DNA from 2 places in the Stenotrophomonas sp. ESTM1D_MKCIP4_1 genome. Region 2 is predicted to be linked to the other one. Evidence: predicted binding sites of a transcription regulator. Region 2 holds the regulator's gene; the other holds the start of a gene.

Region 1 (9,472 bases), 1.9 Mb from region 2:
GTGCCTGTTCTTCATCACCGGCTGGATGCTGTATCTGGACCGTCGGCGCAGCCAGCGCGCGGCACGTGCACTGCGGCAGACCCTGCCTGCGCCACAGGACGGCGGCGGCGAAGGCATGCCGTGGCGGGTGATCCATGCCAGCCAGAGCGGCCTGGCCGAACAGCTGGCCTGGCGCGCGGCGGCACAGCTGCAGGCCGCTGGCCACCCGGTGCAGGTGCTTCCGCTGGCGCGGGTGTCCGCTGCGCAGCTGCAGGACACGCCGCAGGTGCTGTGGGTGCTGAGCACCTTCGGCGACGGCGAGCCACCGGACAACGCGCGCCGCGCAGCACGCCAGTTGCTGGCACAGCGCGTGGATCTGTCGGGCCTGCAGCATGGCGTGCTGGCGCTGGGCGATCGGCAGTACCCGCACTTCTGCGCGTTCGGCGCACAGGTGGACGCGTGGCTGGCGGGCAACGGTGCGCAGCCGCTGTTCCCGCGCATCGACGTGGATGCCGCCTCGGTGGTGGACCTGCGCCAGTGGCAGCACCAGCTGACCGCACTGACCGGCATCGACACCGATGACAGCGTGCTGCCGCCGGCCACGCAGATGCATGACTGGCAACTGCTGGCGCGCGAAGCGCTGAATCCGGGCAGCCAGGGGGGCGCGATCTGGAAGATCCGCCTGGCACCACCGGCCACTACGACCTGGCAGGCCGGCGACATCCTGCACATCGCACCGCGCAACAGCGTGCAGCACACCACGGCGGTGCTGGAAGCGCACGGCCTGGACCCGCTGCAGCCGCTGCTGCTCGACGATGGCACGTGCACGCTGCTGGAACTGGCCGGCGGACGCCTGCTGCCCGACGAAGGTGCCGCGCTGCCGGTGCAGGACCCCGCGCTGTGGCTGGCCGGCCTGCCCGCCCTGCCGGGGCGCGAGTATTCCATCGCATCCTGCGCCGCCGATGGCGTGGTTGAGCTGGTGGTACGGCTGGTGCACGACGCGGCCGGTCGCCCCGGCCTGGGTTCGGGCTGGCTGGCGCTGCACGCCCCGCTGGGCACCCGCATTGCCGCGCGCGTGCACCGCAACCCGGGCTTCCATCGCCGGGGCGGCGCGCCGATGGTGCTGGTTGGCAACGGCACCGGCATCGCCGGCCTGCGCAGCCTGCTGCGCGAAGCTGCGCAACAGGGCGAGCACGGCCATTGGCTGTTGTTCGGCGAACGCCAGCGCGCGCACGACCGGTTGTTTGCCGAAGAGATTGCCCAGTGGCAGGCCGACGGCCATCTGGCACGTGTGGATCTGGCATTCTCGCGCGATGCCGACGGTGGTGGCTACGTGCAGCACCGCCTGCAGGCGGCGGGCGAGGAACTGCAGGCGTGGCTGGCGCGTGGCGCGGTGATCCATGTGTGCGGCTCGCTGCAGGGCATGGCCGAAGGCGTGGACCAGGTGCTGCGTGCTGCGCTGGGCGACGACGCGGTGGAAACGCTGCTGGAAAACGGGCGTTACCGCCGCGACGTGTATTGAACCCTGCCTGGTAGCGCCGGCCGCTGGCCGGCGTGAGGTTGGTGGAATGCCGGCCAGCGGCCGGCACTACCGGCGTGACGTGTGAACCCTGCCCACCGGCGCGACGTCCGCCGGGCCATCACGCTGCCACGCGCGGGCGTCGCTCCGGCTGCAGGCGGAACGCCGATACCGCTTCTGCCAGGGCCTGCACCTGGGCCTGCATGTGCGCGGTCGATGCTCCGGCTTCCTCCACCAGGCTGGCATTGCGCTGGGTGCTCGATTCCATCTGCACGATGGTCTGGTTCACCTGGGCGATGCCGGCATGCTGGTCATGCGATGCACTGCGGATGGCGGCGAGCAGTTCGGCCAGCTGCTGCACGCTGCCGACGATCTCGCCCATGGTGGTGCCCGCCTGCTCGGCCTGCACGTTGCCCTGGCCGACGCGGGCCACGGAATCTTCGATGAGGCCCTTGATCTGCTTGGCCGCCTCGGCGCTGCGCTGGGCCAGCAAGCGCACTTCCGAAGCCACGACCGCGAAACTGCGGCCCTGCTCGCCCGCACGCGCCGCCTCCACCGCCGCGTTGAGCGCCAGGATGTTGGTCTGGAAGGCGATGCCATCAATGAGCTGGGTGATGTCGCCGATGCGGCGCGACGCTTCGCTGATGCCCTGCATGGTCGCCACCACCTGGCCCACGGCCTGGCCACCGCGTGCGGCCACCGCCGCCGCGCCCTGCACCAGCGCGTCGGCACGGCCTGCGGCATCGGCGTTGCGGCCAACGGTGTCGGTCAGTTCGTGCATCGACGCGGCCGTTTCTTCCAGGTTGGCCGCCTGCTGTTCGGTGCGCTGGGAAAGGTCATGGTGGCCGGCGACGATCTCGCCCACACCGACATCCAGCCGCGAGGTAGCCTGCTGGATACGGGTGACGATGCGGCCGAGCTGGCCGACGGTGGCATTGGCATCGTCGCGCATGCGCGCGAACACGCCCTGCAGGTCACCTTCCATGCGCACGCTCAGGTCACCCCGCGCCAACGCCGCCAGCAACGCCTGCAGGTCGCCCAGATTGGTTTCAAAGGTGGACAGCAGGTGGTTGATGCTGGTGGACAGGGTGCGCACGAAGCCCTGCTTGCCGTCCAGTGCGATACGCCCCTGCAGTTCGCCGTGTGCGGCGGCATCAACCAGCGCCGCCACTTCGGTTTCCAGCAGGGTTTCCAGGGCCCGGCTGCGCCACTCCACAGCGACGCCGAGGAAGTGACCCTCGTCGATGATGGCGTTGGCGATCAGTTGATAGCGCACCCCAAGGTGATGGATCTCGCGCTCTTCGCGATGACGCACGCCCACCAGCCTGGGCATCGCCGGATGCAGATGCACGGCGTCGCTGCCGACCAGGCTGGCGGCGTCCATGTCCAGCAGTTGCAGCAGCGCGGGGTTGGCATAGGCCACCTGCCCTTCGGCATCGACCACCATCAGCCCGGTCTGTGCGCTGTCCAGCGCCTGGCGCACGCGGGTGTTGCCTCGGGCTGCCGCGCGTTCGTCCGCGATGCGCGCGCGCAGGCGCTGCTGCATGTCGATCAGGCGCTGTGCCAGCTGGCCGATCTCATCGTTGGCATTGTGCACGCGCAGCGTGGTGTCGAGGCGATCATCGGCGATGTCACTGGCAAAGCGCAGGGTGTCCTGGATGGGACGGCGCACGGCGCGCAGCACCAGCACCAGACTGGTGATCAGCACGCCCGCCACCAGCGCCAGCGTTGCGACGAACAGCACGCTCATGGTGCGTGCACCGGCCTGCTGGCGTGCCTGTGCCTGCGCCAGCGCCTGTACCTGCGCGCCCTGGAACGCGGCCAGTGCTGGCGCAACGCCTGCAGCGGTCTCCAGCAGCGATTGTGCCTCCACATCCAGGCCGACGCGGGCGGCGGTATAGCCCAGCAGCGCCGCCTGGTAGGCGTCCATGTCGGCACGCAGCTGCTCCTGCGCCTGCGACGGCAATCCGGCCAGGGCCAGATCGAAGGGCAGCTTCTCCTCGCTGGCGCGGTCGGCGTGGGTGGAGTCGCCATCGAGCAGCAGCAAGGCTTCCTGCCGGCGCATCTTCTGCACGTACAGTTCCAGCGCCGGACGCTGCAGCGCGGCCACGTTTGCCTGCAGCGCGTCGGCGGCCTGCTGCAGCTGCGCGGCCAGGCCGGCATCGCCGCGCCCCATTTCATCCACCCGCTCGAACAGGGCGGCGATGCCCTGCGAGAACCCATCCACCGCCTCTGCCAGGGACTGCAGGGCCGTGCGCTGGCCCGCACTCATCGGCATGGCACGCAGTGCCTGCAGGTCGCGCTTCAGTGCCTGCTGGGTGGCCAGCAGTGCATTGCGGTCGGCATCATCGAAACTGCGCGCATACTGTGTCTGCAGGCGGCGCGCTTCCGCCACGCGGGTGGCCAGCGCGGCCGCCAGATCGCTGCCCTGCTGGTAGCTGGCCTGGGTGCGGGCTGCCTGCGCGCTGGCATGGCCGGTCCAGGCGTGGACGCCGGCAATGGCCACCAGGCCCAGGCCGCAGACCCACAGCGTGGCCTTCAGTCTGGACCCTACGCTGAGCCGGTGCGGCTGCAGCCAGCGCAACAGGTCAGGAAACGCCGAGCGCAGCCCGTCCAGGCGGGTGCGCAGGGACCGGAGGCGAACAACCGCGGTCGACATGACTGACTCCAGGCGAAAGGACGCACCTGTATCGGCCTGGCTGGACAGGACTTTAGCCCTGCGTTTCGATCACGGCTGCGGTGCGCGCGATCACCGCCGTTGTACCGGCCGCAGGCGACGGCGCGATGACACCGGCCGCCCACCCTTGACCTCAACCCCGGTTGCGGTTGCACAGTGGGTGCCCCTGCCCCGCCCTGCCTGGTGCCGCCATGACCACGCTCGATATCCCCCGGTACCTGCAGCGTCTGCGGCTGCAGGACGCGCCACCGGCAACCCTGGCCGGCTTGAGGCTGCTGCAGCAGCGCCACAACGCCCACGTGCCGTTCGAGACACTGGCCTGCCTGCTGCGCGATGCGGTGCCGATTGATCTGGACAGCGTGCAGCGCAAGTTGCTGGATGCGCAGCGCGGCGGCTACTGCTTCGAGCTCAATGGCGCCTTTGTTGCCCTGCTCCAGGCGCTGGGCTTCGACGCCCATGCGCTGAGTGCGCGCATACTGCTGTCGGCCCGCGAAGGCGAGCTGACGCCGCGTACGCACCTGTTGATCCGGGTGCGGCTGGACGGCGAGGACTGGCTGGTGGACACCGGGTTCGGCAGCCTGACCCCGACCGTGCCGCTACGCCTGCACGACACCGCGGAACAGGACACGCCGCATGAGCGCTACAGGCTGCAGCCGCTGAGCGATGGCGATTACCTGCTGGAGGCCAGCAGCGGTGACGACTGGCGGTCGCTGTACCGCTTCGACCTGACGTCACCGGCGGCGGCCGACAACGTGGTGGGCAACTGGTATGTGTGCACGCACCCGCAATCGAGTTTTCCGGGGGAACTGCGCGCTTCGCTGACCGGGCCGGACTGGCGGCGCACCCTCGGCAGTGGCAACTACACCGAATATCGGCCGGGGCAGCCGCCGCAGAAACGGGCACTGCGCGATGTGGCGGATGTGCGGCAGGTGCTGCAGGACGGCTTTGGCGTGCGGCTGCCGGACGATGCACGCTTGGACCCGGCCATTGCCGGATGGCTGCAGCGGTGGCAGGCGACGGCTTCGTAGCGTCGAGCTTGCTCGACTGTTGCCGACGAAAGCCCGTCGAGCAAGCTCGACGCTACGAGGAGCCACAAGCCGTCGAGCAGGCTCAACGCTACGGGCGGGGCTTCAGATGATGCGCAGGGTGATCGCCTTCAGCACGGCACGGGTACGGTCGCGGGTACCCAGCTTGTCGAGGATGGCGGATACGTAGTTCTTCACCGTGCCCTCAGCCAGGAACAGGCTGCGTGCGATTTCCTTGTTGCTGTAGCCACCAGCCAGCAGGCGCAGGATGGCCACTTCGCGCTCGCCGAAGGTATCGCTGGGCGGTGCTTCGTCATGGAACCGATAGCGCGAGCGCACCGGTTCGGTACTGACCGGCAGCAACAGGGTCTCGCCCGCAGCCACGCGTTCGATGGCTTCGCGCAGGTCGGCCGGCGCCGCGTCCTTCAGCAGGAACCCCTGGGCGCCCGCTTCGCTGGCACGCAGCAGCAGCTCGCTTTCATCGAACGTGGTCAGCAGCAGGCAGGGCGTGGCGTCGCCGCGTGCACGCAGCTGGCGCAGCGCCTCGATGCCATCCAGACCAGGCATGCGGATATCGCTGAGCACCACATCCACCGGTTGCGTGGCCAGTGCATCCAGCAGGGCCTGGCCATCCTCGGCCTCCAGCACCACCTGCACACCCAACCCCTGCAGCAGCGCACGCAGACCCGCGCGGACCAGTGCCTGGTCATCGGCCAGGGCGACGCGGATCGGTGCGCCGCTCATGCCGGCAACCGCGCGATCAGGTGCATGCCGCCCTGCTCGGTACGGGCCAGCTGCAGCTGGCCATGCACTTCGGCCAGGCGCTCGCGCATGCCGGAAATGCCATTGCCTTCACGGATGCGCTCAGCGCGCTGGCCGTCATCGCGGATATCAATACGCAACCGGGAATCCTCTTCTGTCATCGTCAGCCACACAGTATCGGCTTCGCCATGCCGTGCCGCATTGGTCAACGCTTCCTGCACCAGGCGCAGCACCGTCTCGGCCGTGCGCGGGTTCGTCACCCGCACGCCTTCAGCAATCTGCAGCTGCAGGCGCGGGCGCGGGAACGGCGCGGCCAGCGCATGCAGGGCGGTGTACAGGTCCAGGCCGCGGTCATCGCGCATGGACTGCACGACCTGGCGGATGTCGGACAGCAGTTCGCCGGACAGCTGTTCGGCAGTCAGCAGCCCTTCGTGCCCGGCCAGCCCTGGATCGGCGGCCAGCGCACGCAGGTTGAGGCGCATAGCGGTGAGCTTGTGCCCGGCCACGTCATGCAGTTCGCGCGCCAGCCGCAAGCGCTCTGCATCGCGGGCGCTGTCGGCCAGGAGGGCGCGGGTGGCCAGCAGATCGGCATTGACCCGCGCCAGCTCGTCGCGGGCCAGTGCCGTGCTGCGCGAGTAATGCGCGGTGAGCGCGGCGAAGGCCTGGAAGCCGCCGTACAGCAGCACCACCAGCAGCGGCTGGGTGAACCCGCTCTGGCGCAGTACGGCGTACTCGGCCAGATTGGCCAGCAGCGCCACGCCCAGCACGAAACGCGGCGGCCAATGCTCGGCCAGCTGCGCCACCAGCACCACCAGCAGCACCGGTGCGGTGCCCACGCGTGGCTGATGGGCGATCAGCGCCACCGCCAGCAGCGTCTGCAGGATGGCAGCCACGCCACGCACGCGGGTGGGTACTGCCGCCCAGCCGTGGAGCACGAACAGCAGCAGGAACGCGCCGAGCAGCAGCAGGCTTTGCGCCGCACCGGGCCGGCCCCCAAAAGACAGGCCAACCACCAGCACGGTGACCATGCCGGCAAGGCTGAGGGGACGCATCAGATGGCGGAGCAGGCTGGGCATGCCGGCATGCTGACCGGCCCGGGCACCTGCCGGCAATGGGTCAGGCGCAGAAAGTGACTTCTGGCACGTCGGATCGATGACCACTGGCCCTGAACCCGGCCTGGGCCACGGCGCAGACTGGCCCCACACCTCCAGACGGAACCGCCGCCATGATCCGCACCGCCCTGACCTGCTCCCTGCTCGCTGGCCTGCTGCTGGCAGGCGCCGCCCAGGCCGCCGACCTGACCGTGAACGTGCACGATGTGCGCGCCCAGACCGGCACCGTGCGCGCCGCGCTGGTGTCTTCCGACGAGGCCTGGAACGGCAAGGCGGCACCGGCCCAGGCACAGCAGGCACACCCGCAGGGCGACAGCCTGCACTTCACGTTCAAGGATCTGCCGGCCGGCAACTATGCCGTGCTGCTGACCCACGACGAGAACGACAATGGCAAGCTCGACACCAATCTGGTCGGCATGCCGGTGGAAGGCTACGGCTTCAGCAACAACCCGCAGGTGATGCGCAAGCCGACTTTCGAGGAAGCCCGCTTCGCCGTGCCTGCCACCGGCACCGCCATCGACATCACCCTGCGCTGATTTCCTTTTCTGCCCCGAGGCCCGCCATGGATCGCCGCCGCTTCCTCCGTACCCTGATCAGCAGCACCGCCGGCCTGGCATTGGGAGCGACCGCGCTTCGCAGCGCCCCGGCCTTCGCCAACGACCCGGCGCAGTTCGCCCAGGGCCTGCAGGAGCACCCATGGCTGCTGGGCTGGCGCGGGGTGAGCAGCGAAACGCTGGGCCCGGCCACGGTGCAGCTGCAGGGGCGGCTGCCGGCCGGCCTGGCGGGTACGCTGTACCGCAACGGCCCGGCCTGGAGCGAACGCGGCACCCTGCGCTACGACCACTGGTTCGACGGCGACGGCATGGTGCACGGCTGGCACTTCAACGGCGATGGCAGCCTGACCCACCGTGCACGCATGGTGGCCACGCCCAAGTTCACCCGCGAACAGAAGGCCGGACGCTTCCTCTACCCGGCTGCCGGCACCAGCGTCCCCAACGCACAGGCAGTGCGCAACAACGACGATGCCAATGTGGCCAACACTTCGGTGATGGCGCTCAATGGTCGTGTGTTTGCATTGTGCGAATCCGGCTCTGCCTTCGAAGTGCACCCCGACTCGCTGGAAACCATCGGCCCGGTGACCTGGCGCCCGGATCTGGCAGCCCTGCCCTTCTCGGCACACCCGCTGGTGGACCGCGACGGCAGCGTCTGGAACTTCGGCTCGATCAGCCTGATGGGCGGTGCCGGCCTGCTGGTCTGGCGCATCGGCAAGGACGGGCAGCTGCGCAGCGCCGATGTGATCGCCACGCCGGGCCGCGGCTACCTGCACGCCTTCACCATGACCGACCAGCACCTGGTGTTCGTGCTGGCGCCGTTCGACTTCAACCAAAGCGGCGGCAGCTTCTTCGAGCGCATGCAGTTCGCCCCGCAGCGCGCGGCCAACATCGCGGTGGTGTCCAAGGATGCGCCGGACAAGGCGCAGTGGTTCGAGGCCCCCTTCGCGGCGATCTACCATTTCGGCGATGCACACCGCAGCAAGGACGGCATCGTGGTGCGCGCCGTGCGCCGCGACAACATGGACGAAGCCCGTTCGCCGATGAAGGAAGCGATGGCCGGTGACGGCGCCCACGCCACCAACGGCCACAGCAGCCTGGTGGAACTGCACCTGGACCTGCGCCGTGGCCAGGCGCGCTGGCAGGACACCGGCATCAGCACGGTGGAATTCCCGCTGTTCGACCCGCGCACGCCCGACAGCCGCGCGGCCCGCCTGTACGCACCGACCGTCGATGGCGCCAGCAACACGCCGTACTTCAACGCGGTGGCGGCCTTCGACGTGGAGCGTGGCCGCCGCCAGGTGTGGCGCTATGGCAGCGACATCATGGCCGAGGAGCATGTGTTCGTGCCCCGCCCCGGCAGCCGCAACCCGGACGATGGCTGGCTGGTCGGCACTCTGCTGGACCCGGTGAACAAGCGCAGCGGCATTGCCGTGCTGGATGCGCGCCACGTGCAGGATGGCCCTTTGGCGCAGGCGTGGCTGCCGTACGCGGTGCCGCTGGGTTTCCACGGAACGTTCGCCGCGCAGGGATGAGCGCACGCAGCACGCACGCCGCAGCTGGCATGCTGGGGCTCCCCATGTTCTTCCGGAGCAGCGCATGCCCTTGTCCGACCATCGCGCCACGCTGGCACCGCAGGGCTACCTGCGGGTAGCGATCAACCTGGGCAACCCGGTGCTGGCCCAGGGCGATGCACGATCACCCCGGGGACCGTCGCTGGAACTGGCCACGACCCTGGCGCAGCGACTGGGTGTGCAGGCACGTTTCACCTGCCACGCTGCCGCCGCGTCGGTCGTGGCTGCCGCCGCCGAGGATGGCTGGGACCTTGCTTTCCTGGCGGTGGATCC
Region 2 (9,472 bases):
ATTCGTTGCCGGCGCGGGTGCGGCGGTCGAACAGGGTCGGCAGGATCGAAATCGGCAGCGGGCGGCGGCGCGAGCGTTCGACCATCTCGCCGGTGCGCACCATGCCATCCAGACCGTGCAGGGCCAGCGGCTCGGCCTGGGTGGGAATGATCAGGCGGTCGGCGGCGGCCAGCGCGTTGATCATCAGCAGGCCCAGGGTGGGCGCGCAATCCAGCAGGATGTAGTCGTGCTGGCCCTGGTGGCGGGCCAGCGCATGCTGCAGCGCCAGGCCAAGACCGGGCTGGTTGGCGCTGCGGCGTTCCAGGGTGGCCAGCGAGGCCTGCGCGCACACGTAATCCAGGCCGCCGATGCTGCTGGGGTGGGTCAGTGCGGTCAGTTCGACCGGCGGTGCAGCGAACAGGTCCAGTACGCCGGCCGGCGCCGGCTCGACCGGCACGCCGAAGGCGCGGGTGAGCGAGGCGTGCGGGTCCAGATCGATCAACAGCACGCGGTGGCCCTGTGCGGCCAGGCCGCGACCGAGGGCGAGGGTGGTGGTGGTCTTGCCGACTCCACCCTTCTGGTTGGCGACTGCCCAGATGCGCATCGGTTTACTCCTTCATTGCCGGGGGAACGGCGGCGCCGACACGGCTGCCAGCCGGCACCGGCGGCAACTGCACCGGTGCGTTGGGGGAAACGGGGTTGGTGCGGGGGGCGGCGGCATCGGCGGGCGTACCCGCTGCGCCATCAATGCCACTGGCGGCCGCGTTGAGGCGAGTGCCCAGCGGGTCGACCGCGTGGCTGGTGTCGGCCAGGATGATGACCATCACCCGCCGGTTGCGGTTGCGGCCCTGCGCGCTGTCATTTTCCTCGCGCGGGCGGAACTGGCCATAGCCGACCATCGCCAGCCGGGAGGGCTCGACGCCCTGGTCGGCGAACAGATGCACGACGCTGGCGGCGCGGCCGGCCGACAGTTCCCAGTTGGACGGGAAGGCGGCGGTGGCGATCGGCACGTTGTCGGTGTGGCCTTCCACGCGCACGCTGTTGGGCACGTCGCGCAGGACGTCGGCCAGGCTGGCCAGGGTCTGCCGCGCATGCACGTCCAGCGCGGCCGAGCCGGTCGGGAACAGTATGTCGCTGTTGATCTCCACTTCGATCCACAGCTCGGTGCGGCGCACGCTGATCATGCCGCGGTCGATGAGCGGCGACAGTGCGGCGGTCAGGCGATCGGCGATGCTGTTGAGCTGGCGCTCGGCGCGGGCGATCTGTTCCTGGTTGTGCACCGACACCGGCATGCGCATCTGCGAGGCCATCGCCGGCAGCAGGGTGGGGTCGTGGGTGGGTGCCGGGGCGGACGGGCCGATCTTCGTGCCCGACTTGATGACCGACGGGCTGTCCCAGCCGCCGCCCTGTACCTGCTTGTTGCCCACCTGCACCGGATTGATGGTGCGCGGCGCGCCGCCGAAGGCATCGGTGAGGGCGTCAGCCATGATCCGGTACTTTCCCTCGTTGACCGAGGAAATGGCATACATGACCACGAAGAAGGCAAGCAGCAACGTCATCAGGTCGGCATAGGGGATGGCCCATGCCTCGTGGTTGGCGTGCTCTTCGTGGTGCTTGCGGCGGGCCATGTCAGTGCAGGAAACCGGTGAGGTTGGTTTCGATGTTGCGCGGGTTTTCGCCCTGGGCAATCGAGATCAGGCCTTCGATGACCATTTCGCGGTCGCGGGTGTTGTGCGCGATCACGCCCTTCAGCTTGGCGGCGATGGGCAGGAACAGCAGGTTGGCCGAGGCGATGCCGTAGATGGTGGCGGTGAACGCGGCGGCGATGCCGTGGCCCAGCTTGCTCGGGTCGGCCAGGTTCTTCATCACCGCGATCAGGCCGAGCACGGCACCGATGATGCCCAGGGTGGGGGCATAGATGCCCATGGCCTCGAAGACCTTGGCCCCGGCCTGGTCCTGGTGTTCCTGGCTGCCCAGCTCGATTTCCAGCATGTGCCGGATCGATTCGGGTTCCACGCCGTCGACCAGCAGCTGCAGGCCTTTGCGCAGGAACGGGTCGCGCTGTGCTTCCACCTGCGATTCCAGGCCCAGCAGGCCCTGGCGGCGGGCGATGTTGCTCCACTCGACAATCTGCTTGATCAGTTCCTGGCGGTCGCTGTGCGGCGGGCGCACGACCCAGCGCACGATCTTGAAGGCGTGCTTGAACACCGCCGGTGCGGTGTGCAGCAGGATGGCTGCCACGGTGCCGACGATCACGATCACGAAGGCCGCCGGCGACCACAGCGAGGCCAGGCCGGCGCCCTTCAGGATGCTGCCACCGACCAGTGAGGCCAGGGCCAGAAAGAGTCCAATGAGGCTGAGTCTATCCATGGGTCCGGTATCGGCTTATGTGAATGGGACTTGAGACACCGGGTGATCGGGTACAGACGGTAGTCACAGTTTTCGGGGTGCCGGGCGATCCCCGGCGGGCTTCAACGCAATCCGTCCACGTCGAGAATGAGCGCCATGCGACCGTCGCCGATCAACGTGGCGCCGGCATAGCCGCGCAGGCCGCGCAGGGCCTTGGGCAGCGGTTTGATGACCACTTCCTCGCGGCCGCGCACCTGGTCCACGACCAGCCCGAAGCGGGCTTCACCGGCCTGCAGCACGACGATGGTCAGCAGGGTGGAGGCGGCCGGGGTCACATCCAGCCACTGGCGCAGATCGACCAGGGGCAGGGTGTGCGAGCGGCGGTCCAGCACGGCACGGCCATCGAACCAGCCCAGCGAGGTGCGCGGGGCGTGCAGCACTTCCATCACGCGGGCCAGCGGCAGGGCGTAGACATCCTCGCCGGCCTGCACCAGCAGGGTCGGCAGGATGGCCAGGGTGAGCGGCACGCGGATCAGGAAGCGGCTGCCACGGCCCAGTTCGGACTGGATCTGGATCTGTCCGCTCAGTTCGCGGATGCGCGACTGCACGACATCCATGCCCACGCCACGGCCGGAAATGTCGGTGACCTGCTGCTTGGTGGAAAAGCCGGGCAGGAACACCAGGTGCAGGCACTCTTCGCTGCTCAGGCGGGCGGCGGCTTCCGGATCGATCAGGCCCTTTTCGCGCGCCTTGGCACGCAGCTTTTCCGGGTCGATGCCGGCGCCGTCATCCTGCACCTCGATGCTGACGTAGTCGCCTTCCTGCTGCGCGGACAGGCGCACATGGCCCATCCGCGGCTTGCCCTGGGCTTCACGCAGGTCGGGCATTTCCACGCCGTGGTCGATGGCGTTGCGCACCAGATGGACCAGCGGATCGGCCAGCGCTTCGACCAGGTTGCGGTCCAGTTCGGTTTCGGCGCCGATCAGTTCCAGGTCCACTTCTTTCTGCAGCGAACGGGCGACGTCGCGGGCCACCTTGGGGAAGCGCGAGAACACTTTGCCGACCGGCTGCATGCGGGTGCGCATGACCGCCGACTGCAGGCGTGCGGTGGCGATGTCCAGCGTCGACACGGCACGGTCCAGCTCCTCGTCACGCAGGCGCGTGCGCAGGGTCTTCAGCCGGTTCCGTGACAGCACCAGTTCGCCGATCAGGTTGACGATGGCATCCAGGCGCTTGGTGTCCACGCGCACGGTATGTTCGGCTTCGGCCACCGGCTTGTTTGCCGCGGGCTTGGCCGCTGCACGCGGGGCCGGTACGGCCGCTGGCGGGGCCACCACCGGGACGGCGGCCACCGGCTTGGCGCCGGGTACCGCGCCGCCATGCAATTGGTCGAGCAGGGCCTCGAATTCGTCTTCGCTGATCAGGCCGTCGTCGGCCTTCTTTGCCGGAGCGACTGCTGTGGGGGCGTTGCCGCCGTGCAGCTGGTCGAGCAGGGCCTCGAATTCGTCATCGGTGATCAGGTCGCTGCCGGCGGCGGCCGGGTGGGCCGCTGCAGCGGTACCCGCTGCCGGCGCCGCACTGCCGTGCACATCGAACTGGGCGATCAGCTCCGGCGGGGCGTAGCCCGGCTCGCTGCCGGCGGACACCGCGTCGAGCATCGACTGCAGGTAATCCAGCGACTGCTGGGCGGCATCGAAGTGATGGGCCTGCAGCACGGCCTGGCCGGCACGTGCCGCACCCAGCGCTTCTTCCGCGGCATGGCACAGTTCGACCATGGCGGTGATGCCGAGGAAGCCGGCGCCGCCCTTGAGCGTGTGGTAGCCCCGGAAGACCGCGTTGAGCTGGTCGTTGTCCCGCGGTGCCTGTTCCAGCGACACCAGCTGTTCGCCCAGGCGATCCAGGATTTCCTGCGCCTCGATGATGAAATCGGCAGTGATGTCGTCGGCAACAGCGCTCATGCTTACAGCCCCAGATCCGACAGCAGGTCGTCGGCGTCGTTCTGCGAGACCGCGTGGCGGTCCAGCCCCTTCAGTGCCGGCCCGGCCAGTTCCGGGTCGGTGCGATGCTGTTCCGGCGGCAGGCCGAGCGCGCCGAAGCCTTCGTGCACGCGGCGGACGATGCCGACCACGCGACGGATGATCTGGCCGGTCAGGTCCTGGTAGCTCTGGGTCAGGGCGATTTCGGTCAGGTTGTGGCGGATGCGTTCAAGCTGGGCATCCTGGCCTGGCTGCAGGCCGTCGGCGCGCAGCTGTTCGGTCAGGGCCCGGCATTCCTCGGCCAGGTCCAGGGTGCGGTGGGTCGCCTGTTCGGTCATGGCCACCACGTGGTCCAGGCGGGCGCAGGCGTCGTCCAGCTCGCCGGCCTCGTCGGGCACGGTCGGCAGTTCGCCCAGCGCCTGGCCCAGTTCGCGGGCCAGCCGTGAAAGGCCGCTCATCATCGGCTGGGTGCGCGCGGCCACCAGGCTGTCGATGCGCTGGCGCCAGGCGGCCTCGTCACCCGATTCCAGGGCATCCAGAGCCTCCTGCAGGCGCAGGGCGAGGGCACTTCTGTCGACCGGGGTATCCATCAGGCGCTGGCCGCCAGGCGCTCGAAGATCTTGCCGAGCTTTTCTTCCAGGGTCTGCGCGGTGAACGGCTTGATGATGTAGCCGTTCACGCCGCTCTGGGCGGCTTCGATGATCTGCTCGCGCTTGGCTTCTGCGGTGACCATCAGTACCGGCAGCGTCTTCAGCTTGGCATCGGCGCGGATGGCCTTGAGCAGTTCGATGCCGGTCATCACCGGCATGTTCCAGTCGGTGACCACGAAATCGAACGGCTGGCTCTGCAGCATCGACAGCGCGGCATGCCCGTCCTCGGCTTCGGCGGTGTTGGTGAAGCCCAGATCGCCCAGCAGGTTCTTGACGATGCGACGCATGGTCGAGAAATCGTCGACGATCAGGATGCGCATGTTCTTGTTCAAAGCAGAGTTCCTTTGTTGTTCACTACGGGCGGCCGGGGGCAGCCGCCTCGTGCATGTTCATTCTTCCAGGCCGGCATCGACGGCCTCGAAGATCTTCAGGCGGCCGCGCAGGCGCAGCACGGCCTGGCCGTGGATCTGGCAGACCCGCGACTCGCTGACGCCGAGCACCGCGCCGATCTCCTTCAGGTTCAGCTCCTGCTCGTAGTACAGCGACAGCACCAGCTGTTCGCGTTCAGGCAGGTGGCCGATGGCCTTGCCCAGTTCGCGGCCGAACTCGCCGCGTTCCAGCACCTGCTGCGGGGTCGGGCCGCCCTGGGCGACGGTGTCCAGCTCGCCCTGGTCCTCGATGCGCGATTCCAGGCTCAACACCTGGCCACGCGAGGCGTCTTCCATCAGGCGCAGGTACTCGGGCAGCGGCATGTCCATCGCGGCGGCCACTTCGGTGGCGCTGGCCGCACGGCCACTGGTCTGTTCCAGCCGGCGGATGGTGGCGGCGGCGTCGCGGGCGCGGCGGTGGACCGAGCGCGGCACCCAGTCGCCACGGCGGATCTCGTCGATCATCGAACCGCGGATGCGGATCGAGGCGTAGGTCTCGAACGAGGCGCCCTGGTCTGCGTCATAGCTGCGCGAGGCTTCGATCAGGCCCATCATGCCGGCCTGGATCAGATCGTCCACCTCGACACTGGCGGGCAGGCGGGCGGCCAGATGGTGGGCGATGCGGCGCACCAGGTCCGAGTGCTGGACGATCACATCGGTCGCGCTGGCGCGCTGGACTTCCTTGTACTGGGCTGCGCCTTTCATACGGTCACCCCACGCTGCTTGAGGATGCGTTCCAGGAAGAATTCAACGCCACCGCGCGGTTCGGTCGGCGCCTGCCAGCGGGCGGTGCGGCGGGCAATCTCGGTGATGGCCAGTGCGGCCGGGCTCGACGGATAGGCCTTGACCACCGGCTGCTGGCGCTGCACCGACAGGCGCAGCCAGTCATCCTGCGGGACGCAGCCCAGGTAGTTCAGCGAGACATCGGCGAGGAACTTCTCGCAGACGCGGGTCAGCTTTTCATACAGCACGCGCCCTTCGTTGGGGTCGCGCACCATGTTGGCCACCACCTGGATGCGGTCTACGCCACGTTCGCGCGAGAGCACCTTGATGAGCGCGTAGGCATCGGTGATCGAGGCCGGCTCGTCGCAGACCACCACCACCGTGTCCTGCGCGGCCTGGCAGAAGGTCAGCACGCCATCGGTGATGCCGGCGGCGGTGTCCACCACCATGATGTCCAGCTCGCGTTCCAGTTCGGAGAACACGTTGACCAGGCCGACATGTTCGGCCGGGGCCAGTTCGGCCATGTGCCGGCGGCCCGACGCGGCCGGGACCACCAGCACCCCGTTGGGGCCTTCGATGATCACGTCTTCCAGGCTGCAGCGGCCGGCCACCAGGTCGGCCAGGGTGAACTTCGGGTTCAGGCCGAGGATGACGTCGATGTTGGCCAGGCCGAGGTCGGCGTCCAGCAGCAGGGTGCGCTTGCCCATGCCCGCCAGCGCCACGGCCAGGTTGGCCGACACGTTGGTCTTGCCCACGCCGCCCTTGCCGCCGGTCACCGCAATGGTGCGGACAGGGCCAAGCGGCTCGCTGCGGGTGGCCGACAGCGGGAAGGTAGTGGTCAGCTTGGCGTACTCACGCGACGGCATGGTTCAACTCCGGGTTGCAGGGCATATCGGCCGCTCGGCGCAAATCTTCAAGGCGAAGTACAAGATTGGCTGCACTGGCCCGGTGCAGGTCCTCCGGCACGTCCTGGCCGTCGGTCACCCAGGTGATCGGCAGGGCGTGGTCGACGGCCACCGAAAGGGCGTTGCCGAAGCGGCCGGTCTCGTCCAGCTTGCTCAGCACCAGGCCCTGCAGGTTGGCCGCGCCGAACCGGCGGACGACCTCGTCCATGTCGCCGAAGCTGGTGTTGGCCGGCAGCACCAGCAGGGTGCGCACCTGGCGTGCGGCGCGCAGCCACTGCAGCTGGGCGGCGAGGGCGCGGTCACGCGGGCCCAGGCCGGCGGTGTCGATCAGCACCAGCTTGTAATCCTGCAGGCGCTCCAGCAGCTGGTCCAGATCGGTGCCGCTGTTGGCTTCGTGGACGGCGATGCCGAGCTGGCGGCCGTAGCCGTACAGCTGCTCGCGGGCGCCGATGCGCATCGTATCGGTGGTCACCAGGGCGACGTCACGCGGGGCGTGCTTTTCGGCGAAGCGAGAGGCCAGCTTGGCGATGGTGGTGGTCTTGCCGGCGCCGGTCGGGCCGACCAAGGCGATCACGCCGCCTTCTTCCAGCGGGTCGACCGGGGCGATCGGCAGCTTGCGCGAGATCAGCCCCAGCATCAGGCCGCGGCCACGATGGGCTTCGGTGTCCAGCGGGATCTGCATGGCCACGTCGCGCGACAGGCCGGCGTCGAAGCCGTACTCGTCCATCAGGTCCAGGGCGGTGGCGCGCACCGGGCAGCCGCGAAGGCGCTCATCGGTGAAGCGGTTCATCTCGCGCTCGATCACCTGGCGCATGCCGGCCACTTCCTGGCGCAGCTGGCGGATCTCTCCGTCATCGGCGGCGACCATGGTCAGCGCCGGGGCGGCAGCCAGCTGCGGGGCGGGCGCCGGCAGGGGCGCGACCGGCGGCGCCGGATCATTGGCGGGGGCTTCGGCAACCGGCACTTCGATGACCGGGGCAACGGCCTGGACCGGGGCAACAGGGGCTTCCAGCGGAGCGGCGGCGACGCTGGCGGCCGGGGCCGGGGCCGGGGCCGGGATGGGCGGCGGCACGACGGCGGCGGTGTCTTCCAGCGGCGGATCGATCAGGAAGCGTGCGCGGTTGATCGGCGCGGCGGCGACCGGTGCCTGCGTCGGCGGTGCCACGATGGCGTCGGCATAGGGGGCGAAGATCTGTTCCGGCAGTGCCGATTCGTTGACGCTGGCACGGGCCAGGGTGGCGGCGAAGCCGGTGCTGCCGCGGGTCGGCACGATTTCGTCAGCGCTGTCCAGGGTGCGGCCGGTGGCGCCGACGGCGGCGCGTGCCAGGGCGGCCACGGCCGAGGTGGTCGCGGCAACCGGTTCGGCGGCCGGGGTAGCGCTGCGGCGGCGGGTCACGGCGGCAATGACGGCGTCGGCGGCGGTGCGCGGCTTCGGCGGCGGCGGAGCAACGTCGCGGCGCGATGCTTCCAGTGCGCGCTGCACGGCGCTTTCGTCGTAGTTGGCCGCGGCGACGATCTCGATACCTTCCTCGATCCGGCGGTTGGACAGGATCACGGCATCCGGGCCGTGTTCCTTGCGCACCAGGTTCATGGCCGAACGCATGTCGGCGGCGACGAATCGTTTGATTTTCATGCTGTGGTCACGGGACGCGGTCGGCGGAGTGGCGGTCGGAGAACGCGGATGGTCGGTGGTCTGCACGGTTCGGGTTCCCCTTGGAATCTGTCGTGTGGTGCGGTTTGAAAGTGGTGTCTGTTTTCTGGCGCGTGGCAGGCGGGTGTCAGCTGATCGTTCCGACCAGCTTCAGGCGCTTGTCTTCCGGCACCTCGCTGTAGGCCAGGACCGACAGCGACGGAACGCTGTGGCGGACCAGGCGGGCCAGCGCGGCACGCACCGGGCCCGGTACCAGCACGACCGCCGGCTCGTTTCGCGCTTCCTGCTTGCTGACACATTCGGCCAGGCTCTGGTGCAGTCGCTCTGCGAGTCCGGGTTCCAGCGCGGCGCCGTTGCCCTGCGTGGACTCCTGCAAGACACGTTCCAATTGCGGGTTGAGGGTGAACACCGGCAGCTCCGCCGACATTCCGGCGATCTCCTGCACGATGAAGCGGCCCAGCGCGGTGCGCACGGCAGCGGTCAGCGTGGCGGGGTCCTGGCTCATCGGCGCGTGCTCGACCAGCGCTTCGGCGATCTTGCGCAGCTGGCGGATCGGGATGCGCTCCACCAGCAGGTTCTGCAGCACGCGCACCACCGCCGACAGCGGCAGCGCCTTGGGCGTCAGATCTTCGACGAGCTTGGGCGCGCTCTTGCCCAGGTTGGCCAGCAGGTGCTGCACTTCTTCGTGGCCCAGCAGTTCCGGCGCGTGTTCGCGGATCAGATGGGACAGATGCGTGGCGACCACCGTAGCCGGGTCCACCACCGTGTAGCCCATGGTCTCGGCCTGGGCGCGCTGGTGGGGCTGGATCCA

The links. The regulator FliA, encoded in region 2, starts transcription of late flagellar genes. The targets are predictions, from matches to a motif close to TAAAGTTTNNCNNNCNNNGGCCGATAA.
Region 1: a site for FliA is predicted at 4,186-4,212, ahead of C1924_RS17875 (methyl-accepting chemotaxis protein). Genes of this name have one in related genera too.

Annotation. Positions count from the first base shown of each region.
Region 1 covers NZ_CP026004.1:3,934,722-3,944,193, forward strand. Annotated here, with positions in the region: gene C1924_RS17870 (sulfite reductase flavoprotein subunit alpha) at 1-1,501, shown strand, start outside; gene C1924_RS17875 (methyl-accepting chemotaxis protein) at 1,620-4,157, opposite strand; gene C1924_RS17880 (arylamine N-acetyltransferase) at 4,367-5,203, shown strand; gene C1924_RS17885 (response regulator transcription factor) at 5,306-5,944, opposite strand; gene C1924_RS17890 (histidine kinase) at 5,941-7,038, opposite strand; gene C1924_RS17895 (DUF2141 domain-containing protein) at 7,188-7,610, shown strand; gene C1924_RS17900 (carotenoid oxygenase family protein) at 7,637-9,160, shown strand; gene C1924_RS17905 (transporter substrate-binding domain-containing protein) at 9,225-9,472, shown strand, end outside.
Region 2 covers NZ_CP026004.1:2,080,123-2,089,594, forward strand. Annotated here, with positions in the region: gene C1924_RS09605 (ParA family protein) at 1-583, opposite strand, end outside; partial or broken gene motD (flagellar motor protein MotD) at 729-1,607, opposite strand; gene C1924_RS09615 (flagellar motor protein) at 1,609-2,349, opposite strand; gene C1924_RS09620 (chemotaxis protein CheA) at 2,451-4,286, opposite strand; gene C1924_RS09625 (protein phosphatase CheZ) at 4,289-4,894, opposite strand; gene cheY (chemotaxis response regulator CheY) at 4,894-5,286, opposite strand; gene C1924_RS09635 (RNA polymerase sigma factor FliA) at 5,344-6,087, opposite strand; gene C1924_RS09640 (MinD/ParA family protein) at 6,084-6,971, opposite strand; gene flhF (flagellar biosynthesis protein FlhF) at 6,958-8,643, opposite strand; gene flhA (flagellar biosynthesis protein FlhA) at 8,789-9,472, opposite strand, start outside.